3 regions of the Methylobacterium currus genome follow, and region 3 is predicted to be linked to each of the others. Evidence: predicted binding sites of a transcription regulator. Region 3 holds the regulator's gene; each other region holds the start of a gene.
What was found. The regulator LexA, encoded in region 3, represses DNA repair genes until DNA is damaged. The targets are predictions, from matches to a motif close to TGTTCNNNNTGTGTTCNG.

Region 1: DA075_RS27615 (ATP-dependent helicase) is a predicted target of LexA. The motif match lies at 4,847-4,864, and genes of this name have one in related genera.
Region 2: DA075_RS07925 (LexA family protein) is a predicted target of LexA. The motif match lies at 4,482-4,499, and genes of this name have one in related genera.

The regions. Positions count from the first base shown of each region.
Region 1 covers NZ_CP028843.1:6,021,846-6,029,316, forward strand. Annotated here, with positions in the region: gene DA075_RS27600 (SOUL family heme-binding protein) at 1-487, opposite strand, end outside; gene DA075_RS27605 (NAD(P)-dependent oxidoreductase) at 492-1,142, opposite strand; gene DA075_RS27610 (PhoH family protein) at 1,344-2,060, opposite strand; gene DA075_RS27615 (ATP-dependent helicase) at 2,493-4,835, opposite strand; gene DA075_RS27620 (hypothetical protein) at 5,010-5,258, shown strand; gene DA075_RS27625 (thioesterase family protein) at 5,281-5,844, opposite strand; gene DA075_RS27630 (FAD-binding oxidoreductase) at 6,075-7,471, shown strand, end outside.
Region 2 covers NZ_CP028843.1:1,702,441-1,709,911, reverse strand. Annotated here, with positions in the region: gene DA075_RS07940 (hypothetical protein) at 1-108, shown strand, start outside; gene DA075_RS36495 (hypothetical protein) at 382-519, shown strand; gene DA075_RS07935 (AIPR family protein) at 768-2,642, opposite strand; gene DA075_RS07930 (Y-family DNA polymerase) at 2,710-4,005, opposite strand; gene DA075_RS07925 (LexA family protein) at 4,002-4,466, opposite strand; gene DA075_RS07920 (hypothetical protein) at 4,576-4,830, shown strand; gene DA075_RS07915 (hypothetical protein) at 4,988-5,179, shown strand; gene DA075_RS36490 (hypothetical protein) at 5,272-5,430, shown strand; gene DA075_RS07910 (methyl-accepting chemotaxis protein) at 5,488-7,173, opposite strand.
Region 3 covers NZ_CP028843.1:121,393-128,863, forward strand. Annotated here, with positions in the region: gene DA075_RS00560 (molybdopterin-dependent oxidoreductase) at 1-510, shown strand, start outside; gene DA075_RS00565 (NCS2 family permease) at 501-1,856, shown strand; gene DA075_RS00570 (cupin domain-containing protein) at 2,048-3,232, shown strand; gene lexA (transcriptional repressor LexA) at 3,311-4,063, opposite strand; gene DA075_RS00580 (hypothetical protein) at 4,280-4,519, opposite strand; gene uvrB (excinuclease ABC subunit UvrB) at 4,665-7,466, opposite strand.

The DNA.
Region 1 (7,471 bases), 650 kb from region 3:
CCTCGGTCAGGATCCTCTCCTGCTCGGCCCGGATCTCTGGCGTGATGCGGCCGGAGAAGCGCAGGGCCGCGATCCGCTCCGGCGGCACCTGGACGAGCCGCACGCCGGGCTCGGTCGGCTCCGGCGCGCCGGCCGCCGCGACGGCGTGCGGCAGGAAGAACCGCATCGTCCCGCCGGTCCCCTGCTCCACCGGCACCGTCATGGCGATGCGCTGGCCGCCGGCCTCCACGGGTGCCGTCATGGCGATGCGGTCGCCAGCCTGGTTCGCCCCGGTGATGTAGCGAAAGAGGCGCCCGAACGCCTCGCCGTCGCCCTGGCCGCGCGCGTCGGTCTCGACCGCCACACGCCCTTCATAGGCGCGGATCTCGACGCCGCGGTCGAGCGTCTCGACCACCGCGTAGCGGGGCTGATCGTAGAACGACCGGATGCCGAACACGCCGAGGACCGATTCGATCAGCGTGACGGCATAGTAGAGGATCTTGTCCATGGGATCAGACCGGGAGCGGGTGGCTGATCAGCACGACGGCGCGCCGGACATGCTCGCCGCTCTCGATCTCCCGGGTGATGAACTGCGCCACGTCCGCCCGGGCGATCAGCCCATTCTTCCAGGAGGACGGCCGGTCGAGCACCTGGTAGCGCCCGGTCGCAGGCCCGCCGGTGAGCACGCCGGGGCGGACGAAGGTCCAGTCGAGGGTGCTGCGGCGGATGCGCATTTCCTGCGCATCCTTGTCGTCATAGGCACGGCCGAAGACGAGGCGGAACGGCAGCCGTTGCAGCGGACCGATCGCCGAGCGGCTGTCGCCGGTGCCGAAGCCGGTCACCGCCACCAGCCGGCGCACGCCCGCCGCCTCCATCGCCGGAACCAGCACGTTGGTGGCGTCCGAGAAGAGCCGCACCGTCCCGAACAGGTCGCGGAACGGCACGCCGAGGGCCTGCACCACGGCATCGATCCCGTCGAGCGCCCCGGCGATGTCGGGAGCCGACAGGGCGTCGCCGGGAAACCGTTCGAGATTCGGGTCTGACAGCGCGATCTTGCCCGCCGAGCGGGCGAAGGCCCGCACCCGATGCCCCGCGGCAAGCGCGGCCTTGACGGTCTCCAGGCCGATGCCCTGGCTGGCGCCGATGACGAGGAGATGAGCCATGGATGCGTCCTGGGTCAGCGTAAGGAGGCGGTCGACCCTAGGAAGCGTTCGGGCGTGCGATGGTTGCTGGCGCCAGGGCAGATTTCGGGGGTTGCGATGATGTGCCCGGGAAGAGGGCGGCCAGACGCTACGGCCATCGGGATCGGAGTGACGCGCCTGAAACGACCTGCCCGGCCCTCCGGCCGGGCAGGCGTCGCGATCTCAGACCCGCGCCTCCTCGAAGGCCCGTACCCATTCGGCGCAGATCCCTGAGCGCACGATGTCGTCCAGGCCGAACTCGACGATCGGGATCGGCATCATCCGGCTCTTGACCAGATGGATCACGGTGCGCAGGCCCGAGGTCTCGCGCAGGTCGGTCTGGGACACGTCGCCGTTGATGATGACCTGGGTGTCGTCGCCGATCCGGGTCAGGAACATCTTGATCTCGGCCGGGGTGGTGTTCTGGGCCTCGTCGAGGATCACCAGGCAGTTCTTGAAGGTGCGTCCGCGCATCACCTCGAAGGGGACGACCTCGATCTCGCGGGCCTTGACGGCGATCTCGAAGGCGCCGTCGCCCATGCGCTCCTTCATGGTCTCGGTGAGGGGGGCGACCCAGGGCGCGATCTTCTCCTCGAGGCTGCCGGGGAAGAAGCCGAGGGATCGGCCGGAGGGCACGTTCGGCCGGGTGATCACCACCTTGGCGACGCGGCGCTGGCGCAGCAGGTCTGCGGCGCGGGTTCCGGCGATGTAGGTCTTGCCGGTGCCGGCGGGGCCGAGAACGATGACTTGCGGGTGGGACCCGAGGGCTTCCAGATACTCGGCCTGGCGGGCCGTCATCGGCTGGATCGGTGGCGGGTTGCGCTCTTCCTCGAAGCGAGTGCGGTGCACCCGGATCGGGCGGTCATCAACCAGTTCAAGTCGTGCGCGTCGTCTCTTCACGGATCAACACTCCCACTGGACTTGCGGTGCCGATTATCGTGTGCCCTCTCGTGTCCCAGATCTCCTTTGGTCTTGTGACGACTCAAAGCCTCATCGGCCGCAACGGTTCCGGTCGGGGTTGACGCAGGCGGTGGACAAGTCCGCCTGTTTCATCCGACAGGGTAAGCAGCCGATGATGAACGAGCAATTGTCGCGCCGCACCATGCCCCTGCGAAACCGGAGGGGCATCGTACGGAGCGACGAATTGTGATGAAAACCACACAGAGGTGGAGTGAGCCGACGCTGGAGGATGGGCGGCGTCGGCGCGGACCGTGAGGACCGGCTGGCCGGATGAGCTCGCCACCTGATCGCCGCTCCCGGTTGGCCCGCATACGGGAGCGAGGTCCCGCAGACGGAACGTAGATCCCGCAGACGGGCGCCCGCGGGACCGCTTCAGCCCGGCTGGACGAAGCTGTCGAGGACCATCTTCCGGCCGGCCTTGTCGAAGTCAACGGTGAGCTTGTTGCCGTCGACGGCCGCCACCGAGCCCGGTCCGAATTTGGTGTGGAAGATGCGTGCGCCGGGCTCGAAGGCCGACGGCGTGCCGGTGGATTTGGCCACCAGCGTGCCCTCGATCTGCTGCGGCCCGCGCCGGCCGGGCGCCGCACTGCGCCCGCCCCCGCCGAACCGGTCCTGGGCGGCGGCCTGGGCCTGAGCCCGCTGCCAGCCCGGGGTGGAGTAGGACGAGCCGAAGGCCGGCGCCTGCCGGTCGAACCGCGACGGGCCCTGCGAGAAGCTCGCGGGCGCGTCGAGCACCGCGACGCTGGCCTCGGGCAGCTCGTCGATGAATCGGCTCGGCACGGTCGAGGACCACAGGCCGTGGATGCGCCGGTTGACCGCGAAGGAGATCTTGGCCCGCTTGCGCGCCCGGGTCAGGCCGACATGGGCGAGGCGCCGCTCCTCCTCCAGCCCCGCCCGACCGCTCTCGTCGAGGGCGCGCTGGTTCGGAAAAAGGCCGTTCTCCCAGCCGGGAAGAAAGACGGTGTCGAACTCGAGGCCCTTCGCCGCGTGGAGCGTCATCAGGCTCACCCGGTCGCCGCCCTCGGCCTCGTTGGCATCCATGACCAAAGAGACGTGTTCGAGGAAGCCGGCGAGGTCCGGGAACTCCTCCATCGAGCGCACCAGCTCCTTCAGGTTCTCCAGCCGGCCGGCGGCGTCGGCGGTGCGCTCCTTCTGCCACATCTCGGTGTAGCCGGATTCCTCCAGGATCGTCTGCGCCACCTCGGTGTGCGGCTGGTCCTCCAGGAGCTTGGCCCAGCGGGAAAAGCTCTGGCACAGGGCGCGCAGGGTCGAGCGGGGCTTGGGCTTCAGCTCCTCGGTCTCGCTCATCATGCGGGCGGCCTGGAGCAGCGGCACCTTGGCGCGCCGCGCCAGGCCGTGCAGCGCCTGGAGCGTCGCGTCGCCCAAGCCCCGCTTCGGCGTGTTGAAGATCCGCTCGAAGGCGAGGTCGTCAGAGCCGTTGGCGACGATGCGCAGGTAGGCCAGGGCGTCGCGGATCTCGGCCCGCTCGTAGAAGCGCGGGCCGCCGACCACCCGGTAGGGCAGGCCGAGCTGGACGAAGCGGTCCTCGACCTCGCGCATCTGCGCCGAGATGCGCACCAGCACGGCGATCTCCGACAGCGCGTGGCCCTTGGCCTGCAGGCTCTCGATCTCCTCGCAGACGAGGCGCGCCTCCTCCTCCGAATCCCAGGCGCCGGTGACCGTGACCTTCTCGCCCTCCGGGCTGTCGGTGCGCAGGGTCTTGCCGAGGCGGCCCTCGTTATGGGCGATCAGCACCGAGGCGGCGGCCAGAATGTGGCCGGTCGAGCGGTAGTTGTTCTCCAGCCGCACCACCAGCGCGCCGGGGAAGTCGTGCTCGAAGCGCAGGATGTTGTCGACCTCGGCACCGCGCCAGCCATAGATCGACTGGTCGTCGTCGCCGACGCAGGCGACGTTGCGGTGGCCCTGCGCCAGCAGGCGCAGCCAGAGATACTGGGCGACGTTGGTGTCCTGATACTCGTCGACCAGGATGTAGCGGAACCGCTGCTGGTAATTGGTCAGCACATCCGGGTTCTCGCGCCACAGCCGAAGGCAGAGCAGCAGCAGGTCGCCGAAATCGACCGCGTTCAGTGCCCGCAAGCGCTCCTGATAGGCGGCGTAGAGCGTTCCGCCCTTGCCGAAGCCGAAGGCGCCGGCCTCGCCCGCCGGCACCTGCTCGGGGCCGAGGCCGCGGTTCTTCCAGCCGTCGATCGTGCCGGCGAGGCTGCGGGCGGGCCAGCGCTTCTCGTCGAGGTCGGCGGCGGCGATCACCTGCTTCAGCAGCCGGAGCTGGTCGTCGGTGCCGAGGATCGTGAAGTCGGAGCGCAGGCCCACCAGCTCGGCGTGGCGGCGCAGGATCTTGGTGCCGATGGCGTGGAAGGTGCCGAGCCACGGCATCCCCTCCCCGGCCGGGCCGATGAGGGCGCCGATGCGCTCCTTCATCTCCCGGGCGGCCTTGTTGGTGAAGGTCACCGCCAGGATGTCGAAGGGCCGGGCGCGGCCGGTGGCGATCAGGTGGGCGATGCGGGTGGTGAGCACCCGGGTCTTGCCGGTCCCGGCGCCGGCGAGCACCAGCACCGGCCCTTCCGTCGCCTCGACGGCGCGGCGCTGCTCGGGGTTGAGCCCCGTGAGATAGGGCGCGTCCTGGGGCACCACCGCAGCGCGGGCGCGGGCGGAGATCGAGGTGGGGGCGGTCCCGGCCGGGAAGTCGCGAGTCATGCCCGCATCACTGGACCAAAACGCGAACGGCGTCGAGAGCGGTGGGCGCATCCCTCTTTCGCCGAGCACCGCACCCTTGTACCGCACCCTTGTACCGCACCCTCGCACCGGAACCTTGCAGGAACCTCGGCGTCGTCCCTCACGGACAGGCCATCGGTTTTCGAAAGGTATCCCATGCGCGCCCACAGCCTCCTGATCCTGGCGCTCGTCGCCATGCCGTTCCCGGCGCTGGCGCAGAATCAGGTTCCCGCCAACCGCTCCCAGCAATCCGTCGAGGGGATCAACCGCTCGATCGAATCGCGGGCCGAGTCACGCAGCATCCAGCAGCAGAACCGGTTCGAGACCAACCAGCTTCAGGGCCAGATCCAGCGCCAGCAGAGCCTGCCGCCGCCGCCGGCGCCGATCATCGTGCCGGGTCGCTGACCCGTCACGGGTCGCCGACCCGTCAGTGCCTCACCCGGGCGCCGGCAGCCGCGAAGGCCATGGTGTCCGGCCGGGCATGGCCGCGGGCCGGGACGCCGATCACCCGGCCGAGATCGTCGGGCCGCGGCAGCCGGGCATGCGAGCCGAGCATGACCGAGAGATTGGCCTGGATGTCCTCCGGGAACGGCGCCACGCGCCGCGTCGCCGGATCGACGTGGAGGGACAGGTTCTCGGAGGTGGCGGCGACCCAGCCCTCGGTGGCGTGGCGGATCTCGGAGTAGAAGTGGATCCGCTTCTCGTCGAAGGCGATGAGCTGCAGCGTCACCCGCACGGGATCGTCCAGGATCAGCTCGCGGCGGTAGCGCACATGGACCTCGGCCGCGAAGGTCGTGCCGCGACCGGTCTCCATGTAGTCGGGCCCGAGGCCGACGACGCCGAACGCCTCGTCCACCGCCCGGTCGAACAGGACGTGGTAATACGCCATGTTCAGGTGGCCGTTGTAATCGATCCAGCCCGGCTCGATCGCCATCGTGGACGACACGAACGGCGCGAAGAAGAAGACCGAGGCGGGACGGTCGTCAGCCATTGTGGGGCTCCCGGTGAGCGCAGGCGGGATGACAAGGGCGCCCTGGGACGTACCACGCTTGGGTGAGGGATGCATCCCCGGATGCCTTGCACCTTGGGGCAAGGTGCCAGCCACGGAGCGCACTTCTCCGTGACCGGGCCTCCGGATATGCCGGCCGGGACACGGCTGCTAGAGTGGCCGGCAAAAGGCCGGTCCCGTCCGGTCGCCAGAGAACGTCCGGGAGACCCGCCATGAACGCCCCGAGCCCCGCCCCGTCGCGCGAGCGCCCTGGTCCCGAGACCGTGGACGCCGTCATCCGCGAGCTGACCGCGCAGTTCGGCAACCGCGTCGTCACCTCGCAGGCGGTGCGCGAGCAGCATGCCAGCACCCTGACCTGGGTCGCCAACCAGCCGCCGGACGCGGTGGTCTATGCCCAGAGCACCGAGGACGTGCAGGCGATCGTGCGTGTCTGCGCCGCCCACAAGATGCCGGTCGTCGCCTTCGGCACCGGCACCTCGCTCGAGGGCCACGTCAACGCGCCGTTCGGCGGCATCTCGATCGACATGAGCGGGATGAACAAGGTGCTGGCGGTCCACGCCGAGGACCTCGACTGCGTGGTCCAGCCCGGCGTGACCCGCAAGGCGGTGAACGAGCACCTGCGCGACCAGGGCCTGTTCTTCCCGATCGATCCGGGCGCCGACGCCTCGCTGGGCGGCATGGCGGCGACCCGGGCGTCCGGCACCAACGCGGTGCGCTACGGCACGATGAAGGACAACGTCCTGTCGCTCACGGCCGTGATGCCGAACGGCGACATCGTTCGCACCAGCCCGCGGGCGCGCAAGACCTCGGCCGGCTACGACCTCACCCGGCTGCTCGTCGGCTCGGAGGGCACCTTCGGCATCATCACCGAATTGACCCTCAAGCTCGCCGGCATCCCGGAGGCGATCTCCGCCGGCGTCTGCCCCTTCCCGAGCATCAAGGCGGCCTGCGACGCCGTCATCGTGACGATCCAGTCCGGCCTGCCGGTGGCGCGGATCGAGCTCCTCGACGAGGTCCAGGTCGCGGCCTGCAACGCCTACTCGAAGCTGACCCTGCCGGAGACCCCCCTGCTCCTGGTCGAGTTCCACGGCACCGACGCCAGCGTGCGCGAGCAGGCCGAGCGCTTCGGCGAGATCGCGGCGGAGTTCGAGGGCGGTCCCTACGAGTGGGCGACGAAGGCCGAAGACCGCACCCGGCTCTGGCAGGCGCGCCACGACGTCTACTGGGCGGCGGTCGGCATGCGGCCGGGGGCGCGGGTCATCGCCACCGACGTCTGCGTGCCGATCTCGCGGCTCGCGGAATGCGTCGACGCGACCAAGCGCGACATCGTCGAGAGCGGCATCACGGCGCCGATCGCCGGCCATGTCGGCGACGGCAACTTCCACACCTCGCCGCTCGTGATGATGGACGATCCCGACGAGATCGCCCGGGTCACCGGCTTCATCGAGCGCCTGGTCGCCCGCGCCATCGCCATGGAGGGCACCTGCACCGGCGAGCACGGCATCGGCCAGAAGAAGATGCGCTTCATGGAGCTGGAGCACGGGCCGGAGGCGCTGAACCTGATGCGGACGCTGAAGCGGGCGATCGACCCGGATAACATCATGAATCC
Region 2 (7,471 bases), 1.6 Mb from region 3:
GCACTCAGTCCCCTCGTGGTCACGGCTCTACTCTCCGTCGTGGATATAGAAGAAGAAGCGGGGCATGCGACTTCCGATCGCTGGGGCGCCATGATGGTGGCTGTCTGAGATGCCGCGAAAGCAGATCGCTCAACGCGTCGCGCATTTCGATGTCAAAAGATGGAGAGAGGGGCGAACCACAATGTTGCTCGCGAAGTGTGTCTCAGGCGCATCATGAAGGGTCGAGACGAACCTAAGTCGTGCGGTGTATGGTCAAGACGGGCGGCGAGTGGTGAGGAAAAACCTTGTCCGAAGAAGCCCCGTGACGATTCCCACTGGCCGGTTATGATTTCTGCCGGTTGGGCGCCTGACCACGCGGGGCGCGACCCGGGAGAATGCGCGATGTCGATCAGCTACGACGAACTCTGGCCCCCCGGACCAGAAGGTCGCTCTCACGTCCGGCGGGTCTACCGCGGCGGCGAGAGCATCGGCCGTGTGCGCCGGCGGCCTGAGGAGCCGGGCGAGCTGACCGGCGAGTGATTCGCAGCCGAGCGGAAGAAGGGGGACTTCTATGTGCCGATTGAGGGCACACATGCAACCTTTGAATGCGATGGTGACGATGCAGGCTGGCGCGGGCAGGGCCTGATGCACTCCCGCGCCGCCATTTACGAGGCTAAGCAGCCCCCCCGCTATGATTGCAGTATTTTCATAAAGAAAAATACGATCCTCTGCTGAACATTGCTCGATTTATACCATAGATTTTTTCCTCAGTTAAGATTTGTCTGGAACTACATAGCGAATTGAGCTTCAATATCTCGAGACAACGCTCTACATTTAGTAACATTTTTGAACAGACTTGCTACATAGTTATCAGGGAATTTCGCCTCTATGCACGATATCAAAAATTCTATTACTTGCTTGACTGTTTTTTCAACCTCGTCATCTCTTAGGTTTTCTAAGGACGGCTTACCCGAAATTTCCTGTAATCTCTTGTAGGCACCATGAGCAATAAATCTATTCCCATGCGTAATAATGTTGGCGCTCTTTCCGCTTCTGGCTATTTCTTGTGTCGTTATTTGTTTATCAATACGTCTAAAAGCAAGTACTTTGCTCCATATTTCTTCGCTTGTCGTCCTTGAATTGAAAAGAGTTTTGTACGGCGGACGACCAATGTCTTCCCAAAGCTTTCCGATTTCTCTCTTTGCTTGAACCGCGAGATCAACTTCGTGTCGCGTGCATGCCAGTGCAAGCGTTGCCTCAACCAGACCTAACCTTGAAGGGCCAGAATTTTCGATTTCACCTTGCCTAAATTCATAGTCTACTTTATCTATGGCAAATTCACTTCGAAGTCGCTCTTGGTTTTGATCTAACGCAACGAAATTTCTTGCATCAATGCGATTTTGCGTGTTGTTTGTTCTCGTTACTGCAGGTACAAAGCCCTCAGGGGCTCCTTCAGTAGAGACAACTCTGAAAGGGACGCGCGCATTTTGTAGTTGGCCAGCCATTTTTTGGTTTGCGGCGGCCAATGAACCAATAGTCTGAGCTCCATTCACGATTGTTAGTCCATCGCAATCGAATGTACCTGCAGTGCGAGACCCGCCACCAGCCAGTCGCCGTTTAACAGTTGATGCAAGGGCTGTAATTCCATTGTTGTAAAACCAAAACAGTTCAGGGTTCGTAGCTACAGTCTCCTGGATGCCATTATTGACTTGCGTTGAGTCGCCCAGAAACATTCGTATGTTTCTTGAAAAGAGGCGATGGCCGAATTTTCCATGCAAATCAGCAAGATCACTCGCTGCGATTTGCCCATAAAATGCTTTGACTGGCTCTCTTACCTCGCCCCACTCGAACAGAGTTATAGGTGAAGAGATACTTGCGCCTGCAGCTCCTTGCTGTAGCATGGAATATAACTGCGACTGATTTATAACCTGGGACGACAGCAGTTCCCGTGTCTCATCTACTTCATCAATAAAACTATCGATTGCGGATCTGCTTTCTTCAGAAAAATTAGCGGATCCCGAATAAACGACCACAGCAACAACTTTGCTTGCTTGATTTATAGCAATATCAATTTCTTTGCTTCTTTTCTTAACTTTATCATTAAATTCAATAAATCTACTGCTCAATAGATCTTTACATCCTTTGATAAATTTTAGTATATCGCCTAACTCCACCGATCCAGCGTGCTTAGTGTTCCACTTCGATTGCACTACATACAATATCTGTTCATTCTTATCGTAATAAATCGCATCGACGCCATTATCGCCGAACCCATCGGTTATGGATGACCCTGCAGTTACAGGATCAGCTCCAGTGAGATAGGCAATAGCATATGCAGCTACTCCTCTACTTAATTTGTTAATCTCCAGATCTTCACCTACACTTTTTATATCGGAGACATCAATATTTGGTATATATATAGATTTAATATTGTCACAAATTTGTCTATGTTGAATTACCGCCATATGTCTATTCCTTTCTTTCAAGTTACCGTCTGATGGGATGGATTTCTGATCCCGGAAAAAATTGATTCGATCGATTATAAAATTAATCCGTGCAACGATCAAGCCAGCAATCCACACTTGGAATCCGACGTAATTCGCCTCGCTTTGACATGGATCGCCCCCCCCCCGACGCTGTTGCCTTACCGTGTCACGGAACATGAGGATGCGATGGAAAGTGCAAGCTGGCCGATGATTGTGCGCGTAAGATGGAGCTTGTCCTTTGCGCTCACTGCATCGCCGACACATTCGGCACCTCGCTCAACCGCGTCGTGAACCGCGGCGAGCGCATCTCGAACTTCGTCGACCAGGTGCGCTTCTCAACCAGCCCCGCCCGCGCCGGTACCACGGCGCCACGCCCGAACCGGCTGTTGCAGGTGTCCATCGCTGCCATGAGCTTGCCGGACTTCTCCCGGTCGAGAGCGTCGAACAGCGGGCGCGGGGCCTCGTCGAGCGGCACGAGGTCGGTCGTGACGAGCCCGGCCTTGCTGTAGCGCCAGGGCGTCGGCCCCTGCTCCTTCCAGGTCTTCGCCACGCCATGAAGGGCAGCCTGGATGAGGTGGCGGCTGTCGTTCGTCGCTTCGGGCAGGTGCACGACGGTCGAGACCGAGCGCATCGAGTCACCGCGGTCGTGTTCGCTGGTGTGGTAGAAGACCGTCACGGCCGAGACCGCGAGCCCGTCGCGCCGCAGCTTCTCGCCCAGCCGCGTGGCATGCGCCGCCACTGCCTGTTCGAGCACCGTCCGCTCCATGATGCGGGACGAGAACGAGCGGGTCACCGCGCAGCCCTTGCGCCTGGCCGGTACGATCTCGAGCGGCAAGCAGGCGCGGCCGCGCAGCTCATGGATGATCCGCTCGCCCACCACCGTGAGCGACTGGCGGGCCGGCCGGGGATCGAGGTCGCGCAGGTCCGCCACCGTGTCGACGCCCATGGCGGTCAGCCGGGCCAGCGAGGCGCGCCCGATCCCCCAGACCTCCCCGACCGAGATCCCGACCATCCAGGCGGCGCGCTCGGCCTCGTCCGAGAGGTCGCACACGCCGCCGAGCTCTGGGATGGTCTTGGCGATGTAGTTGGCGAGCTTGGCGAGCGTCTTCGTCGGCCCGATGCCGACGCAGGTCGGCAGGCCGGTCCACTGGCGCACCGTGGAGCGGAGATCCCGCGCCAGCGCAACCCGGTCACGCTCGCGCACGTCCGAGAGATCCAGAAAGCTCTCGTCGATGGAGTAGATCTCCACGTCCGGCGCGAACTGCCGGTAGACCGTGTTGGCCCTCGCGCTCATGTCGCCGTAGAGGGCATAGTTTGAGGAGAAGACGCGCACGTTCTTCTGGCGGCACAGGTTGCGGATCTTGAAGAAGGGCTCGCCCATCTTGATCCCAAGCGCCTTGGCCTCGGCGGTCCGCGCGATGGCGCAGCCGTCGTTGTTCGAGAGCACGATCACCGGCACGCCCGTGAGCTTCGGATCGAACACGCGCTCGCAGGAGCAGTAGAAGCTGTTGCCGTCGATCAGCGCGATCGCCCGGCTCATCGCTTGAGGCTCGCCCGAGCCTTCACGTGGTGCCAGCGCACCGAGAGCAGCAGCACGCCCCAGAGCAGGCCTTCCTCGAGATCCTCGACGGCGAAGTCCTGATCCATCTCCGGGTTGTCGAACGTGAGCGCCAGCCGGTTGCCGGTCATCACCAGGCGCTTGAGGCTCATTTCGCCGTTGACCACTGCGACCACAACCGCACCGGAGGAGGGCGAGAGCGAGCGGTCGACCACGGCCAGATCCTCGTCGTGGATGCCGGCGCCCTTCATGCACCAGCCGCGCACGCGCCAGATGAAGGTGGCGGGCGGGTTCGGCACGAGCCAGCGCGGCAGCTCCAGCGCGCCCTCGATGAAGTCCTCGGCCGGGCTCGGGAAGCCAGCGCACAGGGTCGGGAGCATGAACGGAATCCGCACGAGCCCGCCCGCATCCGCCGCCTCTGCACCGACCCGATAGAGACTCACGCGCGCCCTCCGTGTTAGAACACAAAGAGAACAAACAGGCCGGAGGTTCCCGGTCAAGGCCGAGCTTCGAGCCTGTGCGGAGCGGGGACTGCAGGATCAGGAGATCGTGATGGGCATGTGGACGACGTTCATGGTGCAGACGTTCGAGATCCACCGGAAGCGGCTGCGGCCGGGCAACCGGGATGTGGCGCCGACGGAGAATGGAGCGCTCAAACGCGCCGAGGCGATCGCCGGGCGGATGCCGGGAGCAGCGGCCCTGCGCATCGTGGCGGATGACGAGACGGGTGAGCTGGAGAGCGTCGCGATCCTCGGTCAGTTCGGCGAGGTGCCGGAGGACTTCGCGGAGCAGGTGAGCGGCGGGTAGTCGCCTAGAACGCCGCGCCGGCGTCACCACGCTTGATCTGGATGGGTTGCGAAAAATGATGGGCTCAGCGCCCGGCAAGGTTGGGGGGTCGTGGTGCGCGCACGATCGCGGGTTGCTCCAAGCTACCGTATGCTCGGCACCGAACAGGAGGACGAGCTTGTACAAGGTGACAGGAACAGACCCGACCGGCCGCACACTGGCCTTCGCATGCGGCACGGACTTGCAGGCGCTGGATAAAATCCGGGAGCTGATGTCACGAGGCTTCCGCGACATCTCGGTTGCCGATCCGAAAGGGCAGCAGCAGAGCGGGGCTGCGTTCGAGCGAACGATCGGTTCAGAGTACGGCTGAAACCATTTGAGCCCAAAGATGCCCGAGGCGGACCACACCGCGGCCACCCTGCCTGGCCATAGCTGCGCTCCGATCAATCCAGGGCTTCACCCATGCAGAACCTGCGCGCCGCGATCCTGACCGTTGTCGGCATCGCCCTTATCGCCCTCGCCATGGCCGCGGTGGCAGAGCGGGACATGCAGGCGCGCCTGGAGCGCGCCCTGCTGCCCGCGGCTGTGGTTCAGACGGTGAGCAGCGTGTCGGGAGCGTAGTAGCGCTCCACGTCCTGCGCGCTGCCTGTCGTGGCAGACAGCGCGCACGGGTCGGTTTTAGGCGGCCCTGACGGTGGCGAGGAAGCGGGCGACCTCCGCGCCGAGATACTCGGACTGGCGCGAAAGCTCGGAGGCCGAGGCCAGCACTTGGCTCGCCGCCGCCCCAGTCTCCTCCGCCGCGCCCGCCACCCCGGCGATATTGCCCGTCACCTCGCCGGTGCCGGCCGCCGCCTGGCTCACGTTACGCACGATCTCACGGGTTGCCGCGCCCTGCTCCTCCACGGCCGCCGCAATTGAGGTCGCGACCCCAGAGATCTCCTCGATCCGGGCGGTGATCTGGCCGATCGCTCCCGCCGCCTGACCCGTCGAGGCCTGGATCGCCGCGATCTGGCTGGTGATCTCCTCGGTGGCCTTCGCGGTCTGGCCAGCGAGTTCCTTCACTTCGGCGGCCACCACCGCGAAGCCGCGCCCCGCCGCCCCGGCGCGGGCCGCCTCGATCGTGGCGTTGAGCGCCAGGAGGTTGGTCTGCGCGGCGATCGACGAGATCAGCCCGACCACGTCGCCAATGCGGGCAGTAGCCTCGGTCAACGCACGGACCTGATGCACGGTCTGCCCGGCTTCGGTCACAGCCGCCTGAGCGAGCCGCGCGGAGCCGTCGACTTGGCGGCCGATCTCGCTCACCGAGGCGCCGAGCTCCTCCGCCGCCGCCGCTACCGTGCCCACGTTCGACGAAGCCTCTTCCGCCGCGGCCGCCACGGCGGTGGACTGCGCGGCCGTTTGGGTCGCGGTCGCAGTCATGGTCTGAGCGGTGGCCTGGAGCTCGGTTGCAGAGGCTGAGACCTGGCCGACGATGCCGCCGACGGCCCGCTCGAAGGCATCCGCCATCTGGCGCATGCCGGCGCGGCGCTGCTCCTCGGCCGAGGCACGGGCCAGAGCGGTTTCCTCTTCGAGCCGGCGGGTATGGATGAGATTGTCCTTGAACACCTGCACAGCAGCGGCCATCGCGCCGATCTCGTCGCGCCGGTCGGCACCATGAACCGCAACTGTCGTGTCGCCGGCCGCGAGCGTGCTCATCGTTGCCGTCATCCGGGTAATCGGCTGCGAGACTCGCAGCAGGCTGAACAGCATCGAACCTAATGCAGCAATCAGCGCGATGGCCATGGCGAGATAGGTAACCCGAGTCGCACCATCCGCGCTCGCCACGGTCGCGTCGGCTTCATTCTGCGCGCCCTGCCGGTTCAGAGTGATGGCTTGTCCGATAATATCAGCCAGTGCGGTGTAGATCTTCACGACATCCTGGCTCGTAATCTCAGCTAACGCTTCGGTTTGACGACCTGAATCCATCAGCTGCACGGCGCGTTTGCCGACGGCATCGAACTGGGTCCAGGTTTGCACGAAGCGGTCATACAGAGCACGCTCCTCAGGCGAGGAGATCAGAAGCTCGTAACGCTTGCGTGCCGCGGCAAGCATCACGTCCGTATCCAGATATTGCTTTTTGTGTACAGCGAGTTGCTCGGCATCTCGCGTCGCAGCTACTAGCCGGTACTGCTTCACGCGCGCGCCATCCACTCCCGACTTCAGTTCACCGAGCATCTGCACAGAGGGCAGCCAGTTGCCTGCAACTTCGGTCGCGCTTAGGCGGATGGCGCTGAGCTTGATCAGCGTGAGGGCGCTCTCGCCCACGACGATGACCACCAGCAAGCCAAAAAGGCCGGTGAGTGCGGCCTTGATCGAGATACGCATCAGAAATCCGAGGAGGCTAAACGCTAACGCTGGATCTCATAAAATCCACCGTTGGTTACTGGGCCGCTAACTTCTCTGCCTAGAATTCCTCATACGGCCCTTTTGTTGTTTAATGCGGCCTTCTCGAGAGCGGTGACACTCCCTGGCAGGCTTGCCCTTCTCGCAATATCAATTGTTTCTGGTCCAATACCTCACGCAACGGACGCGTTGTGTGTGGGCGGCGGCGCCAAGCTCTAAGGTCGTGCGGCGAAATCGATCGTCGGCACCCGCGCCGCGCCGCACCTCGGCGCGCGACTCT
Region 3 (7,471 bases):
GCGGAGGCTCTGGGACAGGCCGACGGCACCCCGCGCTCGGTGGCGTTCAACGTCCAGGGCTTCCAGGTCGCGGTGCATCCCGGGACCGGAGAGCTGCGTATCCTCCGAAGCATCCACGCCGCCGATGCCGGACGGGTGATGAACCCGGTGCAGTGCCGCGGCCAGATCGAGGGCGGCGTCGCCCAGGCGCTCGGCGCCGCGCTCTACGAGGATCTCCGGATCGATGCCGAAGGCCGGGTCGCGACCCCGTCCTTCCGCACCTACCACATCCCGGCCATCGCCGACGTGCCCCGCACCGAGGTGATCTTCGCCGACACCCATGACGGGATCGGGCCGCTCGGCGCCAAGTCGATGAGCGAGAGCCCGTTCAACCCCGTGGCGGCGGCGCTCGCCAACGCCATCCGGGACGCGACCGGCGCGCGGCTGACCGCGACGCCCTTCGCGCCCGACCGGATCTACCGCCAGATCAGCGATGCGACCCGCAGCGGCAAGGAGGAGCGATGGACCTGAAGCGCGACGACGGCCTGACCCGGCCGGGCGGATCGTCCCCAGGTGGATTTCTGGAGCGCACCTTCGCGCTCTCGGCCCACGGCACCACGATCCGCACGGAATTGCTCGCCGGGCTCACCACCTTCCTGACGATGGCCTACATCATCTTCGTCAATCCCAACATCCTGGGCGATGCCGGGATGCCGAAGGGCGCGGTGTTCGTCGCCACCTGCCTCGTCGCGGCGATCGGCTCGCTGGTGATGGCGTTCTACGCCAATTACCCGATCGCCCTCGCCCCCGGCATGGGGCTCAACGCCTACTTCGCCTACGTGGTGGTGCTCCAGATGGGCTACACTTGGCAGGCGGCGCTCGGCGCGGTGTTCATCTCCGGCCTGTGCTTCATGGCCGTCACGCTGACGGGCCTGCGCCGCATCATCGTCGAGGGCATCCCGCGCTCGATGCGCATCGCCATCACGGTCGGCATCGGGCTCTTTCTCGCGATCATCGCACTGAAGAGCGCCGGCGTGGTGGCGGCGAGCCCGGCGACCTTCATCACCCTCGGCGACCTGCACAAGCCGAGCACGGTGCTGGCCGTCCTCGGCTTCCTGATCGTCGCGGTGCTCTCGGTGCGCAAGGTGCGGGGCGCGCTGCTCGCCGGCATCCTGTCGGTGACGGCCTTGAGCTTCATCGTGGCCGACAACAGCTTCCAGGGCGTCGCCTCGCTGCCGCCCTCGATCACCCCGACCCTGTTCGCCCTCGACATCAAGGGCGCGTTGTCGGGCGGCCTGCTCAACGTGATCCTGGTGTTCTTCCTGGTCGAGCTTTTCGACGCCACCGGCACGCTGATGGGCGTCGCCAACCGGGCGGGCTTGCTCACCGAGGGCAAGATGGAGCGCCTCGACAAGGCCCTGATGGCGGATTCGTCGTCGATCTTCGTCGGCTCGCTGCTCGGCACGTCGAGCACGACGGCGTATCTCGAGAGCGCGTCCGGCGTCGAGGAGGGCGGCCGCACCGGGCTCACCGCCGCGACCGTGGCCGTGCTGTTCCTCGCCTGCCTGTTCTTCGCGCCGCTGGCCGGCTCGGTTCCGGCCTACGCCACGGCGCCGGCCCTGTTCTACGTCGCCTGCCTGATGCTGCACGAACTGGTCGATCTCGACTGGGACGACCTGACCGAGGTGCTGCCGGCCTGCGTCACCGCGCTGCTGATGCCCTTCACCTACTCGATCGCGAACGGCGTCGCCTTCGGCTTCATCACCTACGCGGTGATCAAGCTGCTCACCGGCCGCTTTCGCGACGTGAAGCCGGTGGTGTGGGTGATCGCGGGCGTGTTCCTGTTCAAGTTCGTCGCGACGGGCAGCGCGCATTGAGGAAGCGCAAGTCCTGTCGGATTTTGGCGCGCCGATCGACTTCCGGAAATTTCCATCCGGAAGTCGCATCGCCGGCCAGGCGTCCACCAAACGAAGGACGCCAAGTCGATCCGGAACTCTGATCATGCGCGCGGGCGCCTCAACCGATCAGGACTCGTCGCGATCTCGCGCCCTTTCGTCGAAAGGGCCCCATGGACCAGACCAGCCGCCGCGTCTTCCTCGGAACCCTGGCCGCAGGCGGCAGCTTCGCCGTCGGCGGAGCCTTCGCCGCCCCCGATGACGGTCACGCGGCCGGCGCCGACGTCGCCCCCGCCGGCACCTTCCTGCGCACGATCCCCCGCAAGGCGGGTGAGGCGCCCGCCTTCACGATCTCGCTCGATGCCGGCCCGATCAAGGCGACCTCGGGCGGCTGGGCCCGGGACGTCACGACGCGCCAGCTTCCCATCGCGACCGGGATCGCGGGCGCGCATCTGTTCCTCAATCCGGGCGGCGTGCGCGAGATGCATTGGCACACCTCCGCCGAGTGGGGCTACATCGTCGCCGGCCATTGCCAGGCGACGGTGATCGACGCCGCAGGCGAGATGGAGGTGGTCAATTTCGCGCCCGGGGACACCTGGTACTTTCCCGGCGGCCACGCCCACGCGATCCAGACCCTCGGGACCGATCCGTGCCACGCGATCCTCGCCTTCGACGACGGCCTCTACGGCGAGCACGGCACCTTCGGGCTCTCCGACTGGATGAGCCGCTTCGATCCGGCGATCCTCGGCCACGCTCTCGGCGTGCCGGAGGCGACGCTGGCGGCGCTTCCCCCGGGCGAGACCTACATCATGCAGGGGCCCGTCCTGCCCCTCGACGGCCCGGCCGCGCGCGCCGGGCGGCCCCTCGCGCCGTCGCGGTCGCATCGCTACGGGCTGGCGGGGAGCGAGGCGATCGTGGATGCCGCCGGCAGCACGATGCGGGTGGCGCCCGCGACCGCCTTCCCGGTCTCGTCGGGGATGACAGGCCTCCTCGTCCGGCTCGCGCCCGGCGCGATCCACACCCCGCACTGGCACCCGGGCGCGAACGAGTGGCACTACGTCCTGCGGGGGCGCACGCGCGTGACCTTGTTCGGGCCCGACAAGCGCCTGGCCGTGGCCGAGCTGGGCCCCGGCGACTGCGCCTGCATCCCGCGGGCCTGCGGGCATTCCGTCGAGAATACCGGAACAGAGACGGCCGAGATCGTCGGCGTGCATGACAGCGGCGTCTACAGCGAGACGTCGCTGGCGCTCTGGCTCGCCCAGGCGCCGCGCCACCTTCTCGCCGCCAATCTCGGCCTCGACGAGCAGGGAACCGCCGGCTTTCCGACGGCGTCGCGCGTCTTCAGCCGGCCAGCCTGAGGGCGCCGACGGCTCGCGAGGCATCCGAGCGCAGCATGAAGCGGGCCGACATCAGGCCCGCCTTCCTGTCTGATCGCCTCAATACTTCCGGACCAGGCTCACCAGCCGGCCCTGGATCCGCACCCGGTCCGGCCCGAGCACCCTTGTCTCGTAGGCCGGGTTGGCGGCTTCCAGCGCGATCGAGGAGCCGCGGCGGCGCAGGCGCTTGAGGGTCGCCTCCTCGTCGTCGATCAGCGCCACCACGATGTCGCCGGTATTGGCGGTCTCCTGGCGGCGGATCACCACCAGGTCGCCGTCGAGGATGCCGGCCTCGATCATCGAGTCGCCGCGCACCTCCAGGGCGTAATGCTCGCCGCTGGCCAGGAAGTCCGGCGACATCGCCACCGAGCGGCTCTGGCTCTGGATCGCCGAGATCGGCGTGCCGGCGGCGATCCGGCCCATGACCGGCACGCTGACCGACTGGCCGTTCTCGTCCGACGCCGTCGTCATCGCCGGGATGCCGGCGGGCCGCTTCGGCTCGTGGGCGCGCCCGCCCTCGACCACGCTGGGGTTGAACCGCACCACCTCGGCGCCGGATCCGGTTCCCCCGGATGCGGCCGCGACCGGCCCGGTCCCCGTGTCGGGCAGGCGGATCACCTCGATCGCCCGGGCCCGGTTCGGCAGGCGGCGCAGGAAGCCCCGCTCCTCCAGGGCCGTGATCAGGCGGTGGATGCCCGATTTCGACTTGAGATCGAGGGCGTCCTTCATCTCGTCGAAGGACGGGGGGACACCCGTCTCGCGCATTCTCTGCTGAATGAAGCGGAGCAGGTCCAACTGCTTACGCGTGAGCATGTGACACTCTCATCCCCGCGCTGGCGCGCTCCGGAAACAAATCGCGAACATGGTAAGCGTTCCGCAAGTGTTCCGCAAGCGGGTCTGACACTGCGGCGCGCGAACGCAGCAGAGGGGAGAGAACCCGGCCAGTTCGGGCGATGTCGGACAGGCAAACCGGGCGTGTCCTCGGGGGAAAACCGGCCGGCTCACTGCCGGAGAGACGTTCCGCGGGCGCTATCGGCGGGCCGGCTCCGGCCGGTGCGTGACGAGCGGGTCGGGCGGCGGCTCCGCGGTCGCGGAGAGCGGCCGGTTGACGTCGTCCGCCAGCGAGTCGACATGCGCCGGAGGAGCGGCGGCGACGTCCCTGCCGGCATCGGGCGCCGGGGACTTGCCGGCAATGACCTGGGGCAACCGCAGGCCGGCGGCGGTCGTCTGCGCCGCCTGCGCCAGCACGGGCGCGGGAAGCAGGATCACCGCCACGATGCCGGCACCCAGGATCGACTTCGTCCGACGCTCTCCTCTCGCCGACGGGCGTGGGCATACGAGGAGCCGGAATGGCTCCATCGAAGCCGGTTCGGCATGGCCGGGCGGCTTCCACGACGAGCGCTCCCCTCGCCCCTCAGCCCCGCCCCTTGCGCCCCTTGTATTTCGGCCGCTGGCCCGGGAAGCCCTGCGTCGAGCGGCCGGTCGGGCGTTCGGCGTAGGTGAAGGGCACCTCGCGGTCGGTGCCCGGGCCCATGTCGTCGAGGTCGGGCTCGCGGATGCGGGTGCCCTCGTCGGAGGTACCCTTGCCGCCGGGGCCGTAGCTCAGGGATTCAGGCCCCAAGGAGTCAGGCCCCCTGCGCTTGCGCTTGGCGCCGAAGCGGCCGGCCTCGCGCTCGACCTCGGCCTGTCCGGCCATCGGGTCGTCGGCGATGGCGAGTTCGGTGGCCTGGAGCCGCTTGAGCTCGTCGCGCAGGCGCGCCGCCTCCTCGAAGTCGAGGTCGGCGGCGGCCGTCCGCATCCGCTTCTCGAGGTCGGCCATCACCGCCTTGAGGTTGTGGCCCACCGTCACGGCGGACTTGGCCAGCCCCGTATCGACCTGGACGTGGTCGCGCTCGAAGACGCTCTCCAGGATGTCGGCGATGTTGCGCTTCACGCTCTGGGGCGTGATGCCGTGCTCCGCGTTGTAGGCGAGCTGCTTCTTGCGCCGGCGCTCGGTCTCCGCCATCGCCCGCTCCATCGAGCCGGTGACCTGGTCGGCGTACAGGATGCAGCGGGCCTCGGCGTTGCGGGCGGCGCGGCCGATGGTCTGGATCAGCGAGGTCTCGGAGCGGAGAAAACCCTCCTTGTCGGCGTCGAGGATGGCGACCAGCGCGCATTCCGGGATGTCGAGGCCCTCGCGCAGGAGGTTGATGCCGATCAGCACGTCGAAGGCGCCGAGCCGCAGGTCGCGGATGATCTCGATGCGCTCCAGGGTGTCGATGTCCGAGTGCATGTAGCGCACCCGCACGCCGTTCTCGTGCAGGTACTCGGTCAGGTCCTCGGCCATGCGCTTGGTCAGCGTCGTCACCAGCGTGCGGTAGCCGGCGGCCGCCACCTCCTTCACCTCCCCCAAGAGGTCGTCGACCTGGGAGCGGGCCGGGCGCACCTCGATCACCGGGTCGACGAGGCCGGTCGGCCGGATGACCTGCTCGGCGAAGACGCCGCCGGTCTGCTCCAGCTCCCACTTCGCCGGCGTCGCCGAGACGTGGATCGATTGCGGGCGCATCGCGTCCCATTCCTCGAACCGCAGCGGGCGGTTGTCGAGGCAGGAGGGCAGCCGGAAGCCGTATTCGGCGAGCGTCGCCTTGCGGCGGAAGTCGCCCCGGTACATGCCGCCGATCTGCGAGACCGTGACGTGGCTCTCGTCGGTGAAGACGAGGGCGTTGTCGGGCAGGTACTCGAACAGGGTCGGCGGCGGCTCGCCGGGTTTCCGGCCGGTGAGGTATCGCGAATAGTTCTCGATGCCGTTGCAGGCGCCCGTGGCCTCGATCATCTCGAGGTCGAAGGTGCAGCGCTGCTCCAGGCGCTGGGCCTCGATCAGCCGGCCCATCCGGGTCAGCTCCTCGACCCGCCACTTCAGCTCGTCCTTGATGCCCTTGACCGCCTGCTGCAGCGTCGGGCGCGGCGTCACGTAGTGGCTGTTGGCGTAGACCTTGACGAACTTGAGCGTGTTGATGGTCTTGCCGGTGAGCGGATCGAATTCCGAGATCGACTCGATCTCGTCGCCGAACAGCCCGATGCGCCAGCCGCGGTCCTCCAGGTGGGCCGGCCACAGCTCGATCACGTCGCCGCGCACCCGGAAGGTGCCGCGGGCGAAGTCGGACTGGATGCGCTTGTATTGCAGCGCCACCAGGTCGGCGACGAGCTGCCGCTGCTCGATCTTCTCGCCGAGGCTGACCGTGAACGACATCGCCGTATAGGTCTCGACCGAGCCGATGCCGTAGATGCACGAGACCGAGGCGACGATGATGACGTCGTCGCGCTCCAGGAGCGCCCGGGTGGCGGAGTGGCGCATCCGGTCGATCTGCTCGTTGATCGACGATTCCTTCTCGATGAAGGTGTCGGAGCGCGGAACATAGGCCTCAGGCTGGTAATAATCGTAGTACGAAACGAAATACTCGACGGCGTTGTCGGGAAAGAAGCTCTTGAACTCGCCGTAGAGCTGCGCCGCCAGGGTCTTGTTGGGGGCGAGGATGAGGGCCGGGCGCTGGGTCTCCTCGATGACCTTGGCCATCGTGAAGGTCTTTCCCGAGCCCGTGACCCCGAGCAGCACCTGGTCGCGCTCCTGTCCCTTCACGCCGGCGACCAGCTCGGCGATGGCGCGGGGCTGGTCGCCGGCCGGCGTGAAGTCGGACTTGAGGCGGAACGGGACGCCGCCCTCGGACTTCTGCGGCCGCTCGGGGCGGTGCGGGCGCCACAGCTCGCCGTTCTTGAACAGCGGGTTGCCCTCGGTGAGGAGCCTGGTCAGCGCGTCGACCGTGGCCGAGACGCCCTCGCTCGCGAGCGACCCGCGCTCCTCCACCGCCTCGCCGTCCGGCTCGCGCAGGCCGAGGGCCTGGGCCAGCGCCGGCTCGACATCGGCCGCCGTGCCGTGCGCGAAGGCGGCCTGCGGCGCCTCGCCGAAGCCGGCGGGGGTCGCTTCCTGCACGCGCTTGCCCTTGCGGGCAGGCCCGGAGGGTGCCTTGCCAGAGGGTGCCTTGCCGGAGGGTGGCTTGACGTCGGCCGCGTCCTTGCGCGGACGCCCGCGCTTCGGTGGCTCGGGCGGCGGCTCGATGGCGGGCAGGCGGTCGCGGTTCAGCGCCGGGTTCAAGAGCTCGGCGAGGAACGGATCGAGCGGCTTCAGCTCGGGCTTCGAGGCCTTGCCGGTCGACAGGCGGGGCTTCTTGGGGGCGGGCATGAACC